DNA from 3 places in the Vibrio sp. VPAP30 genome. Region 2 is predicted to be linked to each of the others. Evidence: predicted binding sites of a transcription regulator. Region 2 holds the regulator's gene; each other region holds the start of a gene.

Region 1 (3,289 bases), on a different contig from region 2:
GTCCGCTAGGCGCTGTTTGTTCTGCTTCTTAACTGCCATGAATTCTTTCTGGAATTTTGCGTCAGTTGAAAACTTAGCAATACCTTCTAGCAGCTCTAGTTTTGCTGGCCACTCACTACCCACTTTGTCTGTGATTAACTGAGATAGGCCAGGGTTACAGAACTTCAACCAACGACGTGGTGTAATACCGTTGGTTACATTAGTCAGTTTACCTGGGAAGATTTCGTTGAATTCTGGGAAAAGATCTTTCTTAACTAGCTCAGAGTGAAGTGCTGCTACGCCATTTACTTTGTACGAACCAATTACACAAAGGTTTGCCATACGAACCATGCGATTGAAACCTTCTTGAATAATCGACAGCTTCGCTTGCTTCTCACCATCACCAGGCCACATCTTACGAACTTCTTTTAGGAAGCGGTGGTTGATTTCAAAGATAATTTCCATATGACGAGGCAGTAGGCGCTGGATTAGTGACTCAGGCCAAGTCTCTAGCGCTTCTGGAAGTAGCGTGTGGTTGGTATAAGCAAACGTATTTGCACTGATTTCCCACGCTTCATCCCACGATAGACCTTTATCATCGATAAGGATGCGCATTAGCTCTGGGATTGCGATAGTTGGGTGTGTATCGTTAAGCTGAATCGTTTCTTGCTTAGGCAGATCTGCAATTGCAAAACCTGCTTCTTCATGACGACGCAGAATGTCACGTACCGACGCTGCCGAGTGGAAATACTGCTGCATTAGGCGCAGAGTTTTACCTTTCTCATGGTTGTCGTTCGGGTACAGAACTTTTGTGATGTTACCTGCATCAATCAATGAGTGCTGAGCTTCAAAGTAATCACCGTTGTTAAAGCTAGCTAGTGAGAACGGTGCAATCGCCTGACATTCCCATAAACGTAGTGGGTAAACAGTGTCAGACTCGTAACCTACGATTGGTAGATCCCAAGGCATTGCTCTTACGCTCATACCTGGTACCCATTTACGGATTTCTTTACCGTTTTCGTGTGACACTTCAACGTGACCGTAGAAACCAATTTCTTGCGCAAGTTTAGGACGCGCTACTTCCCAAGGATAACCTTCAACACCGCGCCATGCGTCTGGTGCTTCTTGTTGACGTCCTTCTTTAAACGACTGCTTGAATAGACCGTATTCGTAGTGCAGACCGTAACCTACCGTTGGGAACTCTTGCGCAGCACATGAATCCATAAAACACGCAGCCAAACGTCCTAGACCACCATTACCCAGTGAAGGATCACGCTCTTCTTCTAATAGATCCGTCAGGTTTTGGCCTAATTCTGCCATCGCCTCAGTAATTTGGTCATATAGACCCAAGCTGATTAGGTTGTTGCCCGTTAGTCGGCCAATCAGGAATTCTAGTGATAGGTAGTTAACGCTCTTAGCATTTTTGATCTTAGGGTCTTGTTCAGTTTTTAGTAGATCTAGCGTTGTTAACTCAGCAAGCGCTTTACCCATTGCGAGATACCACTCACGCGCTGTCGCTGTATCTTCAGTTTTAGCGTAAGTCGCTGAGAGGTGCATTTTCACATCAGCTTGGAAAGTCGCTTTGTTAAAATTTTTCTGTTGCGTAGGTTTCATTAGAGAAATCTCACTTATTAGTTCTAATCCATCTGTGCCATATCGTGCATTGACATGAACAGCAAAACATCCTCCTAACAACACGGCTGATTGGGAGGAGGGCATAGGGCGTAGAGGGTGTATTACCTAGGGCTCAGTGATCTAACTCTCATTTAAATTTCACAACATTCGAGCTCTGGTGATAACGATCACACCATCAACGTATTTACCCTATAGCTGATGTATAAAAAGATATGTGTTAAGGAACATGCTCAATTGAGCAATATGCATACTCGATCACAATAAGTTTGAATAAAAAATGAAAGTTGCATGCACATTGGTGCAAATATGTATTTAAGGCTCTCACCAGACTGCTCACAAGGTGATTCAAATCACAAAAACAGGGCGTAGTTAGCGTCAAAATGTGAATTACGCGAAAAACCCATCGTTGATCAATAACTGTAACGATAAATCTCAAGTAACATCCTTGCCAATAAGCTTTATTGCTCAATATTTGTGCAAAGATGTACCAGTCCTTTCGGGCTCAGTACCCTGAGTTAAGGGAAAAATAGGGAATAAAAAGATGTGGATTCCTTCGAAACTCACTCGCCCGGCGCGCTTGCATAACGCAATCGTAAGGCCAAGAGTATTAGACCTTCTTCAACAAGCCCCCTTTTATAAGCTGGTATTGTTTCGTTCGCCCGCTGGCTATGGAAAAACCACCATGGCTGCACAGTGGTTGTCAGATAAATCACACGTCGGTTGGTATAGCATTGATGAAAGCGATAATGACTCGTTTCGTTTCATCAACTATTTGCTACAAGCACTCAATAAAGCGACCGATGGTAGCTGCCCTAACTCGCAGAAACTTGCAGAAAAACGCCAATTCTCTTCTCTTCACTCTTTATTTGGCGAAGTCTTTACTGAGATGTCTAATTTCCACCAAGAATGCTACTTGGTGCTGGATGACTACCACCTCATTGCGGAAGACGAGATTCATGAAGCGATGCGCTTCTTCCTTAAACATATGCCAGACAATGTCACACTAGTCGTAACTAGCCGTGCTACACCACCTCTTGGCACCGCGAACCTTCGTGTCCGAGACTTAATGATCGAAATTGGTGACGAGTTACTAGCATTTGACATAGAAGAGACAACACGCTTCTTTAATCAGCGAGTAACCGATGGCATTGACGATGTGACTGCGAACAATCTGCGAAATTACGTCGAAGGGTGGCCTTCAGCTCTACAACTGATTGCGTTGCAAGCTCAGCATCAGCACAAAACACTGGCACAATCGGCTGAGTCTTTCTCTCAATTTAACCATGCCCATCTTTGGGACTACTTGGTTGAAGAGGTATTTGATCTTCTAGACAAAGAAACACGCCTTTTCTTGCTTCAGTGCTCAGTATTAGACCACTTCAATGACCAGTTGGTGAGTGAGCTGACTGAACGCGAAGATGCGCTGAGCATGATAGAGTCTCTGAATCGATTCGGATTATTTATCCACCCGCTAGAGGGAGAGCAGAACTGGTATCGCTTCCACAACCTTTTTGCCGAGTTTCTTGCTCACGAACGTACCGCGAGGATTCCTCAGCAAGAAACACAACTTCATCAAACCGCAGCAAAAGCTTGGTTAAAACTTTCATCGCCTCACCAAGCGTTACGCCACGCTCAAGAAGCCAATAATAGCCAACTAACCGCAGACATCTTAAGC
Region 2 (3,289 bases):
CAGAGCTGCCAGATGAAGAGTACTTCGGCCCGCTATTGCAAGTGGTTCGTTATCAAGGTTTAGAGAAAGCGGTTGAGTTAGCCAACGATACTCGCTTTGGTCTATCAGCAGGCTTAGTTTCTACTGACGATAGCGAATGGGAGTACTTTGTTGACCATATTCGCGCAGGCATCGTAAACCGCAATCGCCAGTTAACAGGTGCAAGCGGTGACGCGCCATTTGGTGGCCCGGGTGCATCGGGCAACTTACGCCCAAGTGCTTACTACGCAGCAGATTACTGTGCTTACCCTATGGCTTCGATGGAAGGGGGAGAAACACTTCTTCCTGCGACCTTAAGCCCAGGTGTAGAACTATAAAATATAATTAAATTTTAGGGATTTCCCTTCTAGCCTCCCCGAGCCGGGAGGCATTTTAAACGTCACAGGTTGAAGGCTATCTAATCAAACTTTCTGGACACATTTGGTTAGATGGCCTTTTTTATAATTAGACATATAACTACTGATACTCCATTTACGTAAACCACCCTTACAAGGAGGCGTTATGACGCCAGATGTTTTATTCCAACAGTTATGGAATGACTATATTCAACGCTTATGTCCCTCTGCTGAACAAGTCCACCAACTTCTGCAAGAAGATGAAGCGCTGATCAATGATCACATTGCTCTGCGTACTTTCAATGTAGAACCGCTGGGCATTGCTACGCTTGCACAACCATTCTTAGACGTAGGCTACAAGCCATGCGGTGACTATGTGTTTGAGAGTAAGAAGCTGGTGGCTAAACACTTTGAGCACCCAGATCCAAAACAGCCGAAAGTATTTATCAGCGAACTGAAAGTTGAAGAGTGCTCTGCACAGCTACAAGCTATCGTCGCTAAACTTGTCGAGCAGTTAGACTCCAGTAAGCTAAAAGGTCATGAGTTCTTGTATGGTGGTCGTTTGTGGGACATTAGCTTTGCTGACTTCCAGACGCTAGCTAAAGAGAGTGAGTACGCTTCTTGGCTGGCAGCGCATGGTTATGGTGCTAATCACTTTACCGTAAGCGTCAATCAGCTCAATGCGTTTGAAGAAGTAAAAGGTGTCAATGACCATCTACGCGATTCCGGCTTTACCATCAATGAGTTTGGTGGTGAAGTGAAAGGCTCTCCAGATGTGCTGCTAGAGCAATCGTCAACTATGGCTGATAAGGTCGAGGTGACCTTTACTGAGGGCAGTGAGGTTATCCCTGGTGGCTTCTACGAGTTTGCTAAGCGCTACCCAATGAGTAATGGTGAACTTTACCCAGGGTTTGTTGCAGCCTCTGCTGATAAGATCTTCGAAAGTACTAACGGGTAGAGATAAGAGTCGAGATTCGGGCTTCGCCCTGCGAGAGTTTAGAACGGGCTGCGCCTTTCGAGAGGGTGGGGTCTAATGGTGATGCGATGGAGCCTTAAGTCCTCAAGGTTTTGACAAAACGAGCCCTTAATAAGCCATAATTTTCTCGATTCTCGATTCTCGATTCTCGATTCTCGATTCTCGATAAACAAAAAGCCACCAATGTCTCCATTGGTGGCTTTGAAAATTTTAGCGGTTAATCGAAATTAACGAGTGCCGTAAACAACGATTGTTTTACCGTGGGCAGAAATTAGGTTCTGCTCTTCTAGCATCTTCAGAATACGACCTACTGTTTCACGAGAACAGCCAACGATCTGGCCGATTTCCTGACGAGTGATCTTAATCTGCATGCCATCTGGGTGAGTCATCGCATCTGGTTGCTTCGCTAGGTTTAATAGCGTTTGAGCAATACGGCCAGTTACGTCTAGGAATGCTAGGTCACCTACTTTTTGGCTAGTCACTTGTAGGCGACTTGCCATTTGCGATGAAAGGCGCATTAGGATGTCTGGGTTTACTTGGATAAGTTGACGGAATTTCTTAAACGAGATTTCCGCAACTTCACAAGGAGATTTAGCACGAACCCATGCTGTACGCTCTTGGTCTTCTTCGAATAGACCAAGTTCACCGATAAAGTCACCTTGGTTTAGGTAAGAAAGGATCATTTCCTTACCTTCTTCGTCTTTAATAAGAACCGCTACTGAACCTTTAACAATGTAGTACAAAGTTTCAGCCTTCTCGCCCGCGTGAATAAGCGTGCTTTTTGAAGGGTACTTATGAATATGACAATGTGACAGAAACCACTCTAATGTTGGGTCGGTTTGAGGTTTACCTAGAACCATAATATCTCACTTCCTCTGCAGGGTACGCTTGCCGCTTTCCATATTTTAGCTAAGCCTTAATCAAGACCTACTAGGATAAGAGCACTTTACAAATGCTGCAAGCCAACTTGTGTTTCGGTAAGAAATAGTATCCTTTTTCGAAAACGATTTCTTGATTTTAATCGGGTACAACTGGGGTTTTAGTACGCAAAACTGTGCACATGATCACGGTATGAAAAGTAATCGTGTTCTAGCTGTGAGTTTTAGCCAATTTTACCCGTTTCAATGAGCTGTTGGAGTATCGGACGTACGATAAGCTCCATTGCAAAACTCATCTTGCCGCCTGGCACAACAATTGTGTTGTGACGTGACATAAATGAACCATCAATCATTGCCAGTAGATATGGGTAATCGACGTTTTTAATTCCTCGTAATCGGATTACAACAAAACTTTCATCTAAACTCGGAATACCTTTGGCGTTGAGCGGGTTAGATGTATCTACGGTCGGTACGCGTTGAAAGTTAATGTGAGTGCGAGAAAACTGCGGTGTGATGTAGTTCAGATAGTCATCCATTGAGCGAACGATAGAGTCCATCACAGCTTCACGCGAATGACCTCGATCGCGCGTATCGCGGACGAATTTCTGAATCCATTCAAGGTTAACGATAGGCACCATGCCAATCAGAAAATCAACATGCTGAGATACGTTGACCTCGCCATCGACGACACCACCATGCAGGCCTTCATAAAACATCACGTCGGAGTTTTCTGGTAGATCTTGCCAAGGCGTAAAGGTGCCTGGCATTTGGTTGTATGGAACAGCTTCATCAAACGTATGTAGGTAACGACGAATTTGCCCAATACCTTCTTGGCCGTATTTTCGGAAGAATTCCTCAAGGCCATTGAAGTCGTTCGCTTGGGGGCCAAAGTAACTGATATGGCGACCTTGCTCTCGTGCCTTACGGATTTCGACATCCATCTCAGGGCGCGTGAAGCGGTGAAAGCTGTCTCCTTCAACCCATGCGGGTTTGACGTTCATCATGTTGAACATCTTGCGGAATGCTTCTGAAGTGGTTGTGGTACCGGCGCCTGATGAACC
Region 3 (3,289 bases), on a different contig from region 2:
CCGTATCCACCAATTGATTTAGATAAGGTCACCATATCAGGCTTAATACCTGCAGGTTCAAAGCTAAAGAACGTACCCGTGCGCCCACATCCGGCTTGAATATCATCGACAATCACTAAAATATCATTCTGTTTGCAGATTTTGCTTAGGCGTTGCAACCACGCGTTTGAAGCAACGTTGAGCCCACCTTCGCCCTGTACAGTTTCAACAAGCACAGCCGCAGGTTTATCGACCCCAGCTGAGTTGTCACTTAACATTGTTTCAAATAGTGTCAGCCCATCAATGCCCGCATAGCCCTCAAAAGGTATACGAGTGACATTGTTTAAACTTACCCCTGCTCCTTGTCGATGGTGCTGATTGCCTGTTGCCGCCAAGGCACCGGATGTACAGCCATGAAAGCCATTGGTGAAGGCGACGATAGAGCTGCGCCCCTTAGCTTTTCTGGCTAACTTAAGTGCCGCTTCAACGGCGTTGGTGCCTGTAGGCCCTGTAAACTGAACTTTGTAGTTAAGGCCTCTTGGTTCTAGTACATGACTCTGCAACGCGTTGAGGAATTCAGCCTTAGCACCAGAATGCATGTCGAGTCCATGCGTAATACCATCAGCTTCGATGTAATTGAGCAGTGCTTGTTTAAATATCGGGTTGTTATGACCGTAATTGAGTGACCCCGCCCCAGCAAGAAAATCTAGGTACTTTTCACCGGATTCAGTCTCTAGCCAACACCCTTTTGCTTTCGTAAAAACAACCGGGAAGCTGTTGCAGTAAGAGCGAACTTGCGATTCTTGCTTGTCAAAAATATCCATGATTAGACCGTTTATCTATCCTGTGATGTGAGTGGGATGCGATACAAATACTCCGTATCGTGTTTACCCTTGAAATGTGTCGTTTGATCGAGAAATGTTGAAACGCTACCTTGTTGACCATTTTGCGCATCGAGCTTTTTGAATAGCGCCCAAGACGCCCCGTTTTCACGGGTAATCGTCGTTTCAATCGCATCAATGCCTTGCAGAGAGTCTTTAGTCAAAAGTACTTGAAGCATCTGATATGCAAGGCCTTTACCTCGGTGCTTGGGGGCAACCGCGACCTGCCAAATAAAAAGCGTACTCGGTTCTTCTGGTTTGCGATAACCGGAAATAAAGCCGGAGATCTCTCCTTCGTAGCGGGCTAAGAGGCATGTTTGGCGAAAGTGAGTGGATTGCAAAAAATTGCAGTAAGAGGAGTTGGTATCTAGTGGTGGACACTGGGCAATAAGATTAAAAATGTCATCTCCATCTTCCGCGTTAGGTTCACTAAATGATCCATACTGCGTGGACTCCTCAACGATTTCTGGGTAAGCCACCCAAGGTGCTGATACGATCATAGGAATGTGCATTTACTTTGTACTCTAAACAAATATACCTCTTATTATCACGCAAATAGTGACCTAAAAAGCAAATTAACCCTCAATAAATGCGCATAAATATGACTTAAGTCACAATTATGACCATATTAATCAAAATGTAATTATATTTGAAGACTAATGTTTTGTACTTAAATGTTTTACTATGACAAAACATGGGGGAGATTTGGTAAATCTATTTCATGATCTGGGCAGTGAAATAAAGACACCAACAGACAAAGAAATAAGCACATAATAAACAATGAGTTACAGTGACAGCAGTTAGATTCCCTCAAAGTAAGTGTAATGACACCTAGATATCACAGAGTTCACTCGATTAAAAATCAGACAAATAGTATTTTGAACACTAACAATTGACACTATGAATGAACACTATTAGTAATTGCTCATTTGGTGTTTTAAGCCTTAACACTCTGTTTTATTGGCTATTGTAAGAAAAAGGGGAGCGGGGTCAGCTCTTGCGTTTTACCACACAATAATTTCTGTATATCAAAGCTAGCTGACTCACTGTAACGTTTTTAGAAACGGAACAAACTTTGGGGCATAACTGAGCCATATCAGATAGCTCAGTGTGGACCATTTCATGCAATGACTCTGGCTTAGGGCTAAGCGCTACTACTTTGGTGTTGCAACCATCTTAAAATTGCTTGGTTGGTTTCTTGCGGCTTTTCTTGCTGAATCCAATGGCCGCAATCTAAGTTAACTACGTCTACATTAGGAACAAACACAGTTAGCCTTTCGGACTTAGGGATCACATCTCGGTCACCATAGATCATGAGCGTCGGCACTTGGATGATGGGATTTACGTCTGCTAATAAATGCCAATTACGGTCAAGGTTTCTGTACCAATTTATACTGCTAGTGAAGCCTGTTGATTTAAAAGCGGATTCGAAAACTGCCAGCTCACTGTCGCTCATTAACGGCTCTCCGAGCGGTGTATCGCCCTTGGCGATATTGATCATCGCCATGCCCGGTTCTGGTTCTCTTAGTGGCTCATTTTTCCGATACAGATTACGCAGAAATCGAGACGTGTTCTCATCCAATACCGCGTCTGCAACACCTTGTTGCCGATTAAAATGGACAAAATAGTGGTCACTGCCGAGTACTTGTTCCATGAATTCGATCCAAGGAGTGTCTCCGCGTTCCTGATAAGGCAAGCTTAGGTTTATGACTTTGTTGACACGATTTGGATACAATAAAGCCAGCCCCCAAACCACCATCGCTCCCCAATCATGACCGACAAAAGTGGCGTCTTCGTATCCGTAGTGATCAAGAAGCGCGATCAAATCACCCGACAAGTGCTCTATATCATAGGCTGTGACTTCTGTCGGACAGGACGAATTGCCGTACCCGCGCTGGTTTGGAACAATGACATGGTATCCCGCCTCTACGAGAGCTGGTATCTGATAACGCCAAGAAAAGGCATGCTCCGGCCAGCCATGACAAAGCACAATGGGGTTTCCAGCATTTTGCGAACCCGCTTCGAAGACTTCAAGTTTCACGTCATTGACTGAAACAAAAATGGGTTTGGGAAAATCGGTTGGATTAAACATTACATTTCTCCTTTATCTGGATGGAATCGTCAGACTACGCCTCCTACCTAGGGTGACGCTTTAGTCCATAAGCATTTACGAGTGTGCGTGGCAACCTCGAAACCTTCTTGCTGACGAGGACAGAGAAACTGTATATGGTAATGGTGCCAAATACTGACACCATTGAATGGTAAGCTTTAGAGATGAATATTCGCCTAAGACAAGACTCTATAGTACGTATCCTTCGCCGCAACGGTACTTCAACCGTCGCTGACCTTGCTCAAGAGGTTGGCGCATCTAGGCGGACAATATTGCGTGATATTAGCGCACTTCGTGATGAGGGTGTTGTCATCCATTC

Evidence for each region. The regulator CRP, encoded in region 2, controls carbon source genes, mostly activating them, when cyclic AMP is high. The targets are predictions, from matches to a motif close to TGTGANNNNNNTCACA.
Region 1: the regulator CRP is predicted to act here: its motif matches at 1,729-1,744, upstream of ZX61_RS10775 (glycogen/starch/alpha-glucan phosphorylase).
Region 3: the regulator CRP is predicted to act here: its motif matches at 1,461-1,476, upstream of ectA (diaminobutyrate acetyltransferase).

What each region holds. Positions count from the first base shown of each region.
Region 1 covers NZ_LBLS01000026.1:57,146-60,434, reverse strand. Annotated here, with positions in the region: gene ZX61_RS10775 (glycogen/starch/alpha-glucan phosphorylase) at 1-1,593, opposite strand, end outside; gene malT (HTH-type transcriptional regulator MalT) at 2,156-3,289, shown strand, end outside.
Region 2 covers NZ_LBLS01000019.1:183,870-187,158, forward strand. Annotated here, with positions in the region: gene astD (succinylglutamate-semialdehyde dehydrogenase) at 1-356, shown strand, start outside; gene ZX61_RS08605 (DUF1338 domain-containing protein) at 541-1,332, shown strand; gene crp (cAMP-activated global transcriptional regulator CRP) at 1,578-2,210, opposite strand; gene ZX61_RS08615 (phosphoribulokinase) at 2,453-3,289, opposite strand, start outside.
Region 3 covers NZ_LBLS01000037.1:106,755-110,043, forward strand. Annotated here, with positions in the region: gene ectB (diaminobutyrate--2-oxoglutarate transaminase) at 1-803, opposite strand, end outside; gene ectA (diaminobutyrate acetyltransferase) at 815-1,360, opposite strand; gene ZX61_RS17180 (alpha/beta fold hydrolase) at 2,005-2,952, opposite strand; gene ZX61_RS17185 (helix-turn-helix transcriptional regulator) at 3,135-3,289, shown strand, end outside.